One region of the Halomonas marinisediminis genome, then DNA from elsewhere that is predicted to be linked to it. Evidence: predicted binding sites of a transcription regulator. Region 1 holds the regulator's gene; each other region holds the start of a gene.
What was found. Region 1 encodes sigma-54, which starts transcription at its own class of promoters, with help from an activator protein. Its sites were predicted from a motif close to TGGCACNNNNNTTGCTNT; they were not measured.
Positions count from the first base shown of each region.

Region 2: the regulator sigma-54 is predicted to act here: its motif matches at 1,350-1,367, upstream of glnL (nitrogen regulation protein NR(II)).
Region 3: the regulator sigma-54 is predicted to act here: its motif matches at 2,046-2,063, upstream of glnA (glutamate--ammonia ligase).

Region 1 covers NZ_SLTR01000007.1:71,035-74,311, reverse strand. The annotation lists gene lptC (LPS export ABC transporter periplasmic protein LptC) at 1-14, shown strand, start outside; gene lptA (lipopolysaccharide transport periplasmic protein LptA) at 11-556, shown strand; gene lptB (LPS export ABC transporter ATP-binding protein) at 553-1,278, shown strand; gene E0702_RS07160 (RNA polymerase factor sigma-54) at 1,442-2,848, shown strand; gene hpf (ribosome hibernation-promoting factor, HPF/YfiA family) at 2,995-3,277, shown strand, end outside.
Region 2 covers NZ_SLTR01000003.1:50,683-53,959, reverse strand. The annotation lists gene E0702_RS03570 (ZIP family metal transporter) at 1-391, opposite strand, end outside; gene E0702_RS03565 (DUF4124 domain-containing protein) at 557-1,117, shown strand; gene glnL (nitrogen regulation protein NR(II)) at 1,420-2,466, shown strand; gene ntrC (nitrogen regulation protein NR(I)) at 2,459-3,277, shown strand, end outside.
Region 3 covers NZ_SLTR01000003.1:53,964-57,240, forward strand. The annotation lists gene E0702_RS03570 (ZIP family metal transporter) at 1-322, shown strand, start outside; gene glnA (glutamate--ammonia ligase) at 504-1,910, opposite strand; gene E0702_RS03580 (glycosyltransferase family A protein) at 2,345-2,896, shown strand; gene typA (translational GTPase TypA) at 3,055-3,277, shown strand, end outside.

The DNA of each region.
Region 1 (3,277 bases):
AGTCCTCGTCATGAAGCGCCCCCTATCCTCACTGTTGACCGGTGCCCTGTTGCTGACGCTGCTGCCTCTTGCCCCTGCCAGCCTGGCACAGAGCCAGACTCACAACCAGGATGCCAGTGCGCCCATTCTGGTGGAGGCGGACCGTCTCGACCTTGACGACCGCGCCGGCACCGCCGTGTATACCGGCAACGTGGATATTCGCCAGGGCAGCATGCGCCTGACGGGGAATCGCGTGGAGATCCGCCGTAACGCGGCAGGTGAACTCTCCCGGGCCACCGCCATCGGCGACCGAGCCTATCTCGAGCAGCAGCCGAACCCCGCCGAGCCCGTCATCAAGGGGTGGGGGCGCACCATTGTCTATCATGTGGCCGAGCGTCGTGTTGAGCTGATCGACCGCGCCGAACTCCACCAAGGGGGGGACACCTTCGAGGGCGGTTACCTGGAGTACTTCCTCGATCGCCGGGTCGTGCAGGCCCGCGCCGATGCCGAGGGGGTCGAAGGCAGCCAGCGCATTCGCATGACCCTCCAGCCGGAACAGCAGCAAGGGGAACCATGAAGACCCTTCACGCCCGCCATCTCGCCAAGAGCTACAAGCGCCGCCGTGTGGTACAGGACATCGGCCTGTCGATCCGGCAAGGCAGCATCGTCGGACTCCTCGGCCCCAACGGCGCCGGCAAGACCACCTCCTTCTACATGATCGTGGGGCTGGTGCGCGCCGACGCGGGCACGGTGACCATCGACGAGCTGGACCTCTCCCACGCCGCCATGCACGAGAGGGCCCGGGCCGGCATCGGCTACCTGCCCCAGGAGGCCTCGATCTTCCGCAAGCTGTCGGTGGCCGACAACATCATGGCGATCCTCGAGACCCGCCGCGACCTCGATCGCGACGGACGTCGAGCGCGCCTGGAGCAGCTGCTCGAGGAGTTCCATGTCACCCATATTCGCGACAACCTGGGCATGAGCCTATCCGGCGGCGAACGCCGCCGGGTAGAGATCGCCAGGGCCCTGGCGACCGAGCCCGCCTTCATTCTTCTCGACGAGCCCTTCGCCGGCGTCGATCCCATCTCGGTGGGCGAGATCAAGGGGGTCATTCGTCAGCTGAAGGCTCGCGACATCGGCGTTCTGATCACCGATCACAATGTCCGCGAGACCCTCGACATCTGCGACACCGCCTACATTGTCGGCGACGGTCAGATCATCGCCGAGGGCGATGCCGAGTCGATCCTTGCCAACCAGAAAGTGCGCGAGGTCTATCTCGGTGCCGACTTCCGCCTCTGACGCAAGCGCCCTCGCGCCTGGAGACGGTTGTGACGGCTGTGGCAGCAGCAGGCCAGCGCGATAGCGTTCACCCAATGGCATGATTATTGCTTAAGGTCGTATTGCACGATGCCCTGCCAGGCACTAGGGTAAGGCTTTCCGACATGCCAGGAGGACGCCTGCCATGGCCATGAAGGCATCTCTGCAACTACGGATCGGCACCCAGCTAACCATGACCCCCCAGTTGCAGCAGGCCATCGCCCTGCTGCAGCTCTCCACCCTAGATCTACGCCAGGAGGTCCAGCAGGCGGTGGAGAGCAACCCGCTGCTGGAGCTTGACGATGAGTTCGGTGAGCAGGCCACCCAGGAGCCTGCGCAGGACGACTGGGCAAGCGAGATTCCCGAGCAGCTCGCCACCGACAGCGACTGGTCGGATACCTACCAGGACCTGGCGGCGCCCAGCGGCGGAGAGGGACCCGATTTCGAGCGCCAGGCGGAAGGCCAGAGCCTGCACGGTCATCTCTCCTGGCAGCTGGCGATGAGCGACCTCGACCCACGGGAGCGCCAGATCGCCGAGAGCCTTATCGACGCCGTCAACGATGCCGGCTACCTAACGGCTCCCCTCGACGAGATTCGAGACGGCCTGAGACAGCAGGGACTGTCCGACCTGCGCAGCCAGGAGATGGAGCGAGTCCTGCGCCATCTGCAGCAGTTCGAACCCACGGGGATCTTCGCCCGCGATTTGAGTGAATGTCTGCAGCTTCAGCTCGCCGCCCTCCCCGACGATACGCCGCACCTACCCCAGGCACGACGCCTGGTCCGACAGTTCCTTGAGGCCCTCGGCAACGATGACCGCCGCCTGCTCAAGCGGCGCCTGGGGGTGGATGACACGGCGCTCGACGCTTCCATCGCCCTGGTGCGCAGCCTGGATCCTCGTCCCGGCAGCGCCTTCTCAAGCGTCACCGACGACTACGTGATTCCCGATCTCGTTGCCTTCCACGATCAACGTGGCTGGCACGTCCAACTCAACCCCGAGGCGATCCCACGGCTGCGCATCCAGCCCGATTACGCGGCACTGGTCCGCCGCGCCGACAAGAGTGACGACAACACCTTCCTCAAGGAGCACCTCCAGGAGGCGCGCTGGCTGATAAAGAGCCTTAGCAGCCGCAACGACACCCTGCTGCGAGTGGGTCGCGAAGTCATGGCGCGCCAACTCAACTTCCTGGAGCAGGGTGAAGAAGCCATGAAGCCACTCACCCTGGCCGATATCGCCCAGACGGTGGAGATGCATGAATCCACCATCTCGAGAGTCACCACCCAGAAGTTCATCCACACTCCTCGCGGGGTCTTCGAGCTCAAGTTCTTCTTCTCCAGCCAGGTCGGCAACGAGAGCGATCGCCACTCCAGCACCGCCATTCGTGCACGCATCCGCAAGCTGATTCAGGATGAACCGCCACGCAAGCCGCTATCCGATAGCCGCCTGGTCACCCTGCTAGATGAGGCCGGCATCCAGGTCGCCAGGCGGACGATTGCCAAGTACCGTGAGGCCATGGGCATCCCCTCCTCCAGCGAGCGCAAGCGCCTGCGCTGAGCACATGGGGCAGGGCACCATCACCCCCTGCTCGACCGGCCCAACCCCTTGAACATGGCGGGAATCTCCCCCGGGACCGACAGGGGGTATGCAAGACATGAAAAAGGGTTACAATCGAATCACAACCATCGAGCAAGGAGCGTGTCATGCAAGTGAATATCACCGGCCTTCATGTGGAACTGACCGATGCCCTGCGTGACTATGTCAACGAGAAGCTGACTCGCGTGGAGCGCCACTATGACAACATCACCAACGTGCAGGTGACCCTATCTGTCGAGAAGGAGCGCCAGGCCGCCGCCTGCATCATGCATGTTGCCGGTGCCGAGCTGCATGCAGAAGCCCAGGATGTCGACATGTACGCCGCCATCGATTCGCTCGCCGACAAGCTGGACCGCCAGCTGGTCAAGCACAAGGAAAAGGCCCAGGCTC
Region 2 (3,277 bases), on a different contig from region 1:
CGGCCAGCAGCATGCCCCCGCTGCTGCCGTAGGCGAATGCGGCCCCCAGTGCCAGCGCCTCGGGCACGAAGTCGGCGAGCATGGCGGCAAGCTGGCTGGCCGAGGAGCCGCTGCGCGCCAGCATCACATCCAGTGCCATGAAGGCAATGCCGCCAGCCAGGAACCAGGCGGCAGCGCTTCCCAGGGAGAGATCCGACAGGCTATCGGGCACCAATACCAGGGCCACTGCCGAGAGCAGTGCCCCGCCACCGAAGGCGATGATGCCATGGCGCAGCTCGCTCTCGAGCCACGGGATATCGATACGCTCCTTCCAGGCCGCCCAGGCGCCGACCGGCATCGCCATGCCCGCCATCAACGTCAGCACCACCACCGCTTGCCAGTTGTCCACCATCGGTCTCCTTGGACTGTTGTTTGAATAAGCCATCCTAGGACGAAGCCTCGCCGCTCGGCCAGTTGCCGCTGGCGCTGGGGCATCGGGCCTGCTTATGATGTGACCTATATTACCGGTAGGCGGCGGGTTGCCGGCGATCGACTCTTTGGCAAGGCGGAGAACTCCATGGGCAAAACGGTCCTGACCCTTATGCTGGCACTGGGCGTAACACTGACGGCCTACGGCCAGACCATCTATCGCACCACGGATGCCCAGGGGAATGTAGTATTCACCGACGATCCCGATGTGGGCGGCGAACAGGTGGAGCTGGCGCCGGTGACGGTGGTCCCGGCGCGGGGGAGTGCAGACGCCGGCCAGGTCGCGCCGCGCCGCGATAGTGCGCCCGCGACGTCCCGTCCGGGGCAGCCCTTCATGCCCTATGACAGCTTCCGTATCATCTCCCCGACCCATGAGCAGGCCTTTCCGGTAGGCGTGGCGGGTAATGTCGCCGTGGATCTGGGGATCTCGCCCGACCTGCGCGAGGATCATCGCGTCAGGCTGCTGGTGGATGGCCAGATCAGCCAGTCGGCGATGCATACCTCGGCCTTCATGGTGCCCAACATGAACCCCGGTGAGCACGTGCTGCAGGCCGAGCTGCTGGATGCCCAAGGTGGGATTCGCCATCGCACCTCACCGGTGACGATCTATGTGCTGCGCGCCAACGTGAATCGCCAACCCAATGGCTGACGACCCTCTCGGGCGTCCCTGTCTCTTCCTGTCATGACACTGTCTCCCTCCTGATCAACGCCTGCCGATGAGAGGGGGGGCGGTGTGTCCCGCTGTCACGATCCACGCAATCTCCATCCCCGCTGTCTCGCTTGTCGCCGGGGGCGGTGCAGGGCGCCACAAGATGCACTAATTTGGTGCATATATGGCACGTCTCGTCCCGTCATAAGCGCGGCCAGAGGGGCTCGCGTCCTGGCCCGCTTCTTGCTTCATCTAGATGTCCCTCTTGCACAAGCTGACCCGGAACCGATATGGCCGCTGCGATGTACCAACGCCTGATGGAACACCTCTCCACTGCCGTGCTGCTGCTGGATGGCGAGCTCAGGGTGACATGGATGAATCCCGCCGCCGAGGCGCTGCTTTCTGTGAGCCTCAGCCGGGTTCGGGGGAGCACGCTCTGTTCGTCGATGGAGCAGGAGGATGGGATGGGGGCGGTGCTTACCAAGGCGCTGGACGCCTGCCACCCCTTCACTCGCCGTGAGGCGCGCCTGGTGCTGTTGGGAGGCGAGCCACTGACCGTGGACTTTACCGCCACTCCCATCGCCGAGGACGAACTGCTGCTGGAGGTGGAGCCCCGCGATCGGCTGATTCGTATCTCCCGGGAAGAGGCGCTGATGACCCGCCAGGAAACCGTCAAGGTGTTGACTCGTGGGCTGGCCCACGAGGTCAAGAATCCGCTGGGGGGCATTCGTGGCGCGGCTCAGCTGCTGGAGCGCGATCTGGAGAACCCGGCGCATCATGAGTTCACGCGCATCATCATCGAGGAGGTGGATCGCCTGCGCGATCTGGTCGACTCCATGCTGGGGCCCAACCGGGTGGCCCGGCACGAGCCCCTCAACATCCACAAGGTGCTGGAGCGGGTCCGCACCCTGGTGCTTGCCGAGCATCCTGGGGTGCGCATCGAGCGCGACTACGACCCCAGTCTGCCGGATCTCTCCGCCGACGAGGCGCAGCTGATTCAGGCGGTGCTCAATGTGGCGCGCAATGCCATGGAGGCGATGCACGAGGCGGCCACCCCCGAACCACGCCTGCGGTTGCGCACCCGGGCGCGTCGTCAGTTCACCCTGGGCGCCGAGCGGCATCGGCTGGTGTGCGAGGTGGCGATCATCGATAACGGACCGGGCATCGCCGAGGCGCTGCAGGAGACACTCTTTTATCCCATGGTGTCGGGACGTGCCGGGGGCAGCGGTCTGGGGCTCTCCATCGCCCAGGGCATCCTGCATCAGCACCAGGGGCTGATCGAGTGCGCCTCGGCGCCGGGCCATACCGAATTCCGACTGCTTATTCCTCTGGAGACGCGCCATGACTGACGTTGCACGCGTGACGGTTGTCGATGACGACCGTGCCATCCGCTGGGTGCTGGAGCGCGCCCTGGCTCAACCCGACCTCGAGGTGGAGTGTCATGAACGTGCCGACTCGGCGATCGAGCGCCTGCTGGCCGACCCTCCAGATGTGCTGATGACCGATATCCGCATGCCGGGTATCGATGGTCTCGACCTGATGGCCAGGGTACGCGAGACGCATCCAGAACTGCCGGTGATCGTGATGACCGCCCACTCAGACCTGGACAGTGCCGTGGCCTCCTATCAGGGCGGAGCCTTCGAGTATCTACCCAAGCCCTTCGATGTCGACGAGGCGTTGGCCTTGGTTCGCCGTGCGGTGGCCCATGCCCGCGAGCGCCGCAGGCCGATCAGTGTCCCGGAGGGGTTGGATGCCGAGATCATCGGCGAGGCGCCGGCCATGCAGGAGGTGTTCCGCGCCATCGGGCGGCTCTCCCACTCGCCCATCACGGTGCTGATCAATGGTGAGTCGGGCACCGGCAAGGAGCGCGTTGCCCGGGCACTGCATCAGCATAGTCCGCGCACGGACAAGCCCTTCGTCGCACTGAACATGGCGGCGATTCCCCACGACCTGATTGAGTCCGAGCTGTTCGGTCATGAGAAGGGAGCCTTTACCGGGGCGACCGCAAGCCGGCAGGGCCGTTTCGAGCAGGCCGACGGGGGCAGCCTGTTTCTCGACGAGATCGGCGATATGCCCGCCGAGGCTCAGACTCGGCTGCTGCGCGTGCTGGCCGACGGTGAGTTCTATCGGGTGGGCGGGCATACTCCGGTAAAAGTGGAT
Region 3 (3,277 bases), on a different contig from region 1:
GATGGCGCTGCAGAATCTGCCGGAAGGCTTCAACGCCTATCATGAGCTTCGCCAGAGCACCGCCTATTCATCACGCCGCCTGGTCGGGATGTTCTTCACCATGGCCTGGCTGGGACCGCTCGCCGGCCTCGGTGGGTTCTGGTGGCTGGCCGACTACCCCTCGGTAGTCGCCGCCATCATGCTGTTTGCCGCCGGCGGCATCCTCTACTCGGTGTTCCAGGATCTGGCCCCCCAGGCCAGACTCGAGCGCCACTGGGGCCCTCCTCTCGGCGCGGTGCTCGGCTTCGCCCTCGGCATCATGGGCCATATGCTGATCCACTGAGCCCACGGTATTAAGACCACGGCATTGGACCCGTGATAACGCAAGCGGCACGCCCGAAGGCGCGCCGCTTGCGCAGGTCGAATCAGAGCCCGCGAGCTCTTATCAATGGCTACAATGCGTGGTCAACGGCTGCACTGCATAGCTAACAGCCGTCGTTAACAGCCGTCGTTAACAGCCGTCGTTAACAGCTATAGTACATGTCGAACTCGATCGGATGAGTCGCCATGCGCAGACGATCCACATCCTCCCTCTTGAGCTCGATATAGGCATCGATCATGTCATCGGTGAACACACCGCCCTCGGTCAGGAAGGCGCGGTCATTTTCCAGCGCCTCCAGGGCCTGGTCGAGGCTATGGGCCACGGTCGGCACCTTCTTCCCCTCTTCCGGCGGCAGATCATAGAGGTTCTTGTCCATGGCATCGCCGGGGTGGATCTTGTTCTTGATGCCGTCGATCCCGGCCATCAGCATCGCCGCGAAGCACAGGTAGGGGTTGGCGGTCGGGTCGGGGAAACGCAGCTCGACACGCTTGCCCTTGGGGCTGGCGGTGTAGGGGATACGGATGGAGGCCGAACGGTTGCGGGCGCTGTAGGCCAGCATGACCGGCGCCTCGAAGCCCGGCACCAGACGCTTGTAGGAGTTGGTGGACGCGTTGGTAAAGGCGTTCAGGGCACGCGCGTGCTTGATGATGCCGCCGATGTAGTAGAGCGCCATCTCGGAGAGACCGGCGTACTCGTCGCCCGCGAACTGGTTGACCCCCTCCTTCCAGAAGGACTGGTGCACATGCATGCCGCTGCCGTTGTCGCCCACCACCGGCTTGGGCATGAAGGTCGCGGTCTTGCCGTAGGCGTGAGCCACGTTGTGGATCACGTACTTCATCTCCTGGACCTCGTCGGCCTTCTTGACCAGGGTGTTGAACTTGACCCCGATCTCGTTCTGACCGGCATTGGCCACCTCGTGGTGGTGCACCTCGACGCTCTGGCCGATCGCTTCCAGGGTGTTACACATGGCACCGCGAATATCGTGGAAGCTGTCCACCGGCGGCACCGGAAAGTAGCCACCCTTGACCCGCGGACGGTGGGCCAGGTTGCCCCCCTCGACCTGACGGTCGGTAGCCCAGGCACCCTCCTCGGAGGTGATCCTGTACATGGCACCTTCAGGATCGGCCTTCCAGTGCACCTCATCGAAGATAAAGAACTCGGGCTCCGGACCGAAGAAGGCGGTGTCGCCCATGCCAGTGGACTGCAGATAGGCCTCGGCGCGCTTGGCGATGGAGCGCGGGTCGCGGTCATAGCCCTGCATGGTGGCCGGCTCGATGACATCACAGCGCAGCACCAGGGTGGCGTCTTCGGTGAAGGGGTCCAGGAAGGCAGTACCATCCTCGGGCCGCAGGATCATGTCGGACTCATTGATCCCCTTCCAGCCAGACATGGAGGAGCCATCGAACATCTGGCCGTTCTCGAAGAACTCCTCATCGACATCTCGCGCCGGAATGGTGACGTGCTGCTCCTTGCCGATGGTATCGGTGAAGCGCAGGTCGACCCACTTGACGTCATGTTCTTCGATCAGGGCGAGCGTCTTGGTAGACATGGTGTCCTCCGGTTGAGCATGGCTCGATGATGGTGGGATTCAGGCATCAGGATGCAGGAGTCCCGAAGATTCGTTGTAGCACGCCGCAGGCACACTGCCCACGATGACCCGATACTACTGGCTAGTGATGATAACACTGCAGGCAGCGTGCCAACCCGGCGCAATGCCGCATTATTTTTTTTCAATATATTGAAATCTATAGGGCTATTCCCGAGGCCAGTCAGTGCCAACGGGAACGAGGCCGCGCACCGACGGCAGAACTCAACGGTCAATGCACCAAAATGAAGCACAGATAAAGAGGTACGCACCACCAGGCAGCACCAATAGCATTTGATACGTTAATTAACTCCGAGCTACACTTCATTACATCTTGATCGCCGGCCGCGACTCCAGGCCGTCGCCCAGAGCCCTCTCTTCTGGCCTCGGAGTTCATCATGGCCTTACCATCCGGCACTCTACTCATCGATGCGCGCAATGCCGGTGCCAGGCTGCCCAGAGAGCTGTCATTGGTAACACCTCTTATCGTCGACCGGGACATCGAGCTGATCGTGATCGACGATACCCAGGACGTCAGGGTCACCCGTATCGCCCGCCGCTACAAGGCACGCCATGTACGGCTTTGTGTCCTTCCCTTGGGGGAACGGCTCAATACCACCATCGCTGGTACCCGTGGTTCGGTACTGGTGTTTCCTCTCCTTGGCTGTATCGGCTCGACTCGCACCCTGCTGCAGCTGGTGCGACGCATCGGTGCCGGCGAGGTTGACGCCGTGACCCTGTCTGGCAGTCCGCCGGGGCTGCTCGCCCGGCTGCTGAAGCGTCATAAGCCTGCTCCCGTCGTCGGTATCTGCATGTCTCGTCAATGGTACGAACGCCTCGGCGGCTGCGACCCCCAGCTAGACCATGACGCCCTCGACGACCTGGTGGAGCGCCTGCGCCACTGTGGGGCGCGCCTGGAGTGCATCACCCCGGTCCACCAGGCTGGCTAAATCTTCTCTACTAGCAGGACGCACAAGATCCCATCGCCAAACTTGCTACTCCTGGGCACCTCTAATCTGTACAATACGCGTCCCCCATCCCTGCCCCGCGCCTAGGGTACTTACCAGAACGTGTACATAGGTGCGTACATTTTAGCGAGTCACACCTTATGAGCACGACCGTAAGTCATTCTGATGTAAGCAATCTTCGCAATATCGCCATTATTGCTCACGTCGACCACGGCAAGACCACCCTGGTCGACAAGCTCCTTAGCCAGTCCGGCACCCTGGATCGCAAGGCCGAAGGCCAGGAGCGCGTCATGGACTCCAATGACCAGGAGAGGGAGCGCGGCATCACCATCCTGGCCAAGAACACCGCGATCCGCTGGCAAG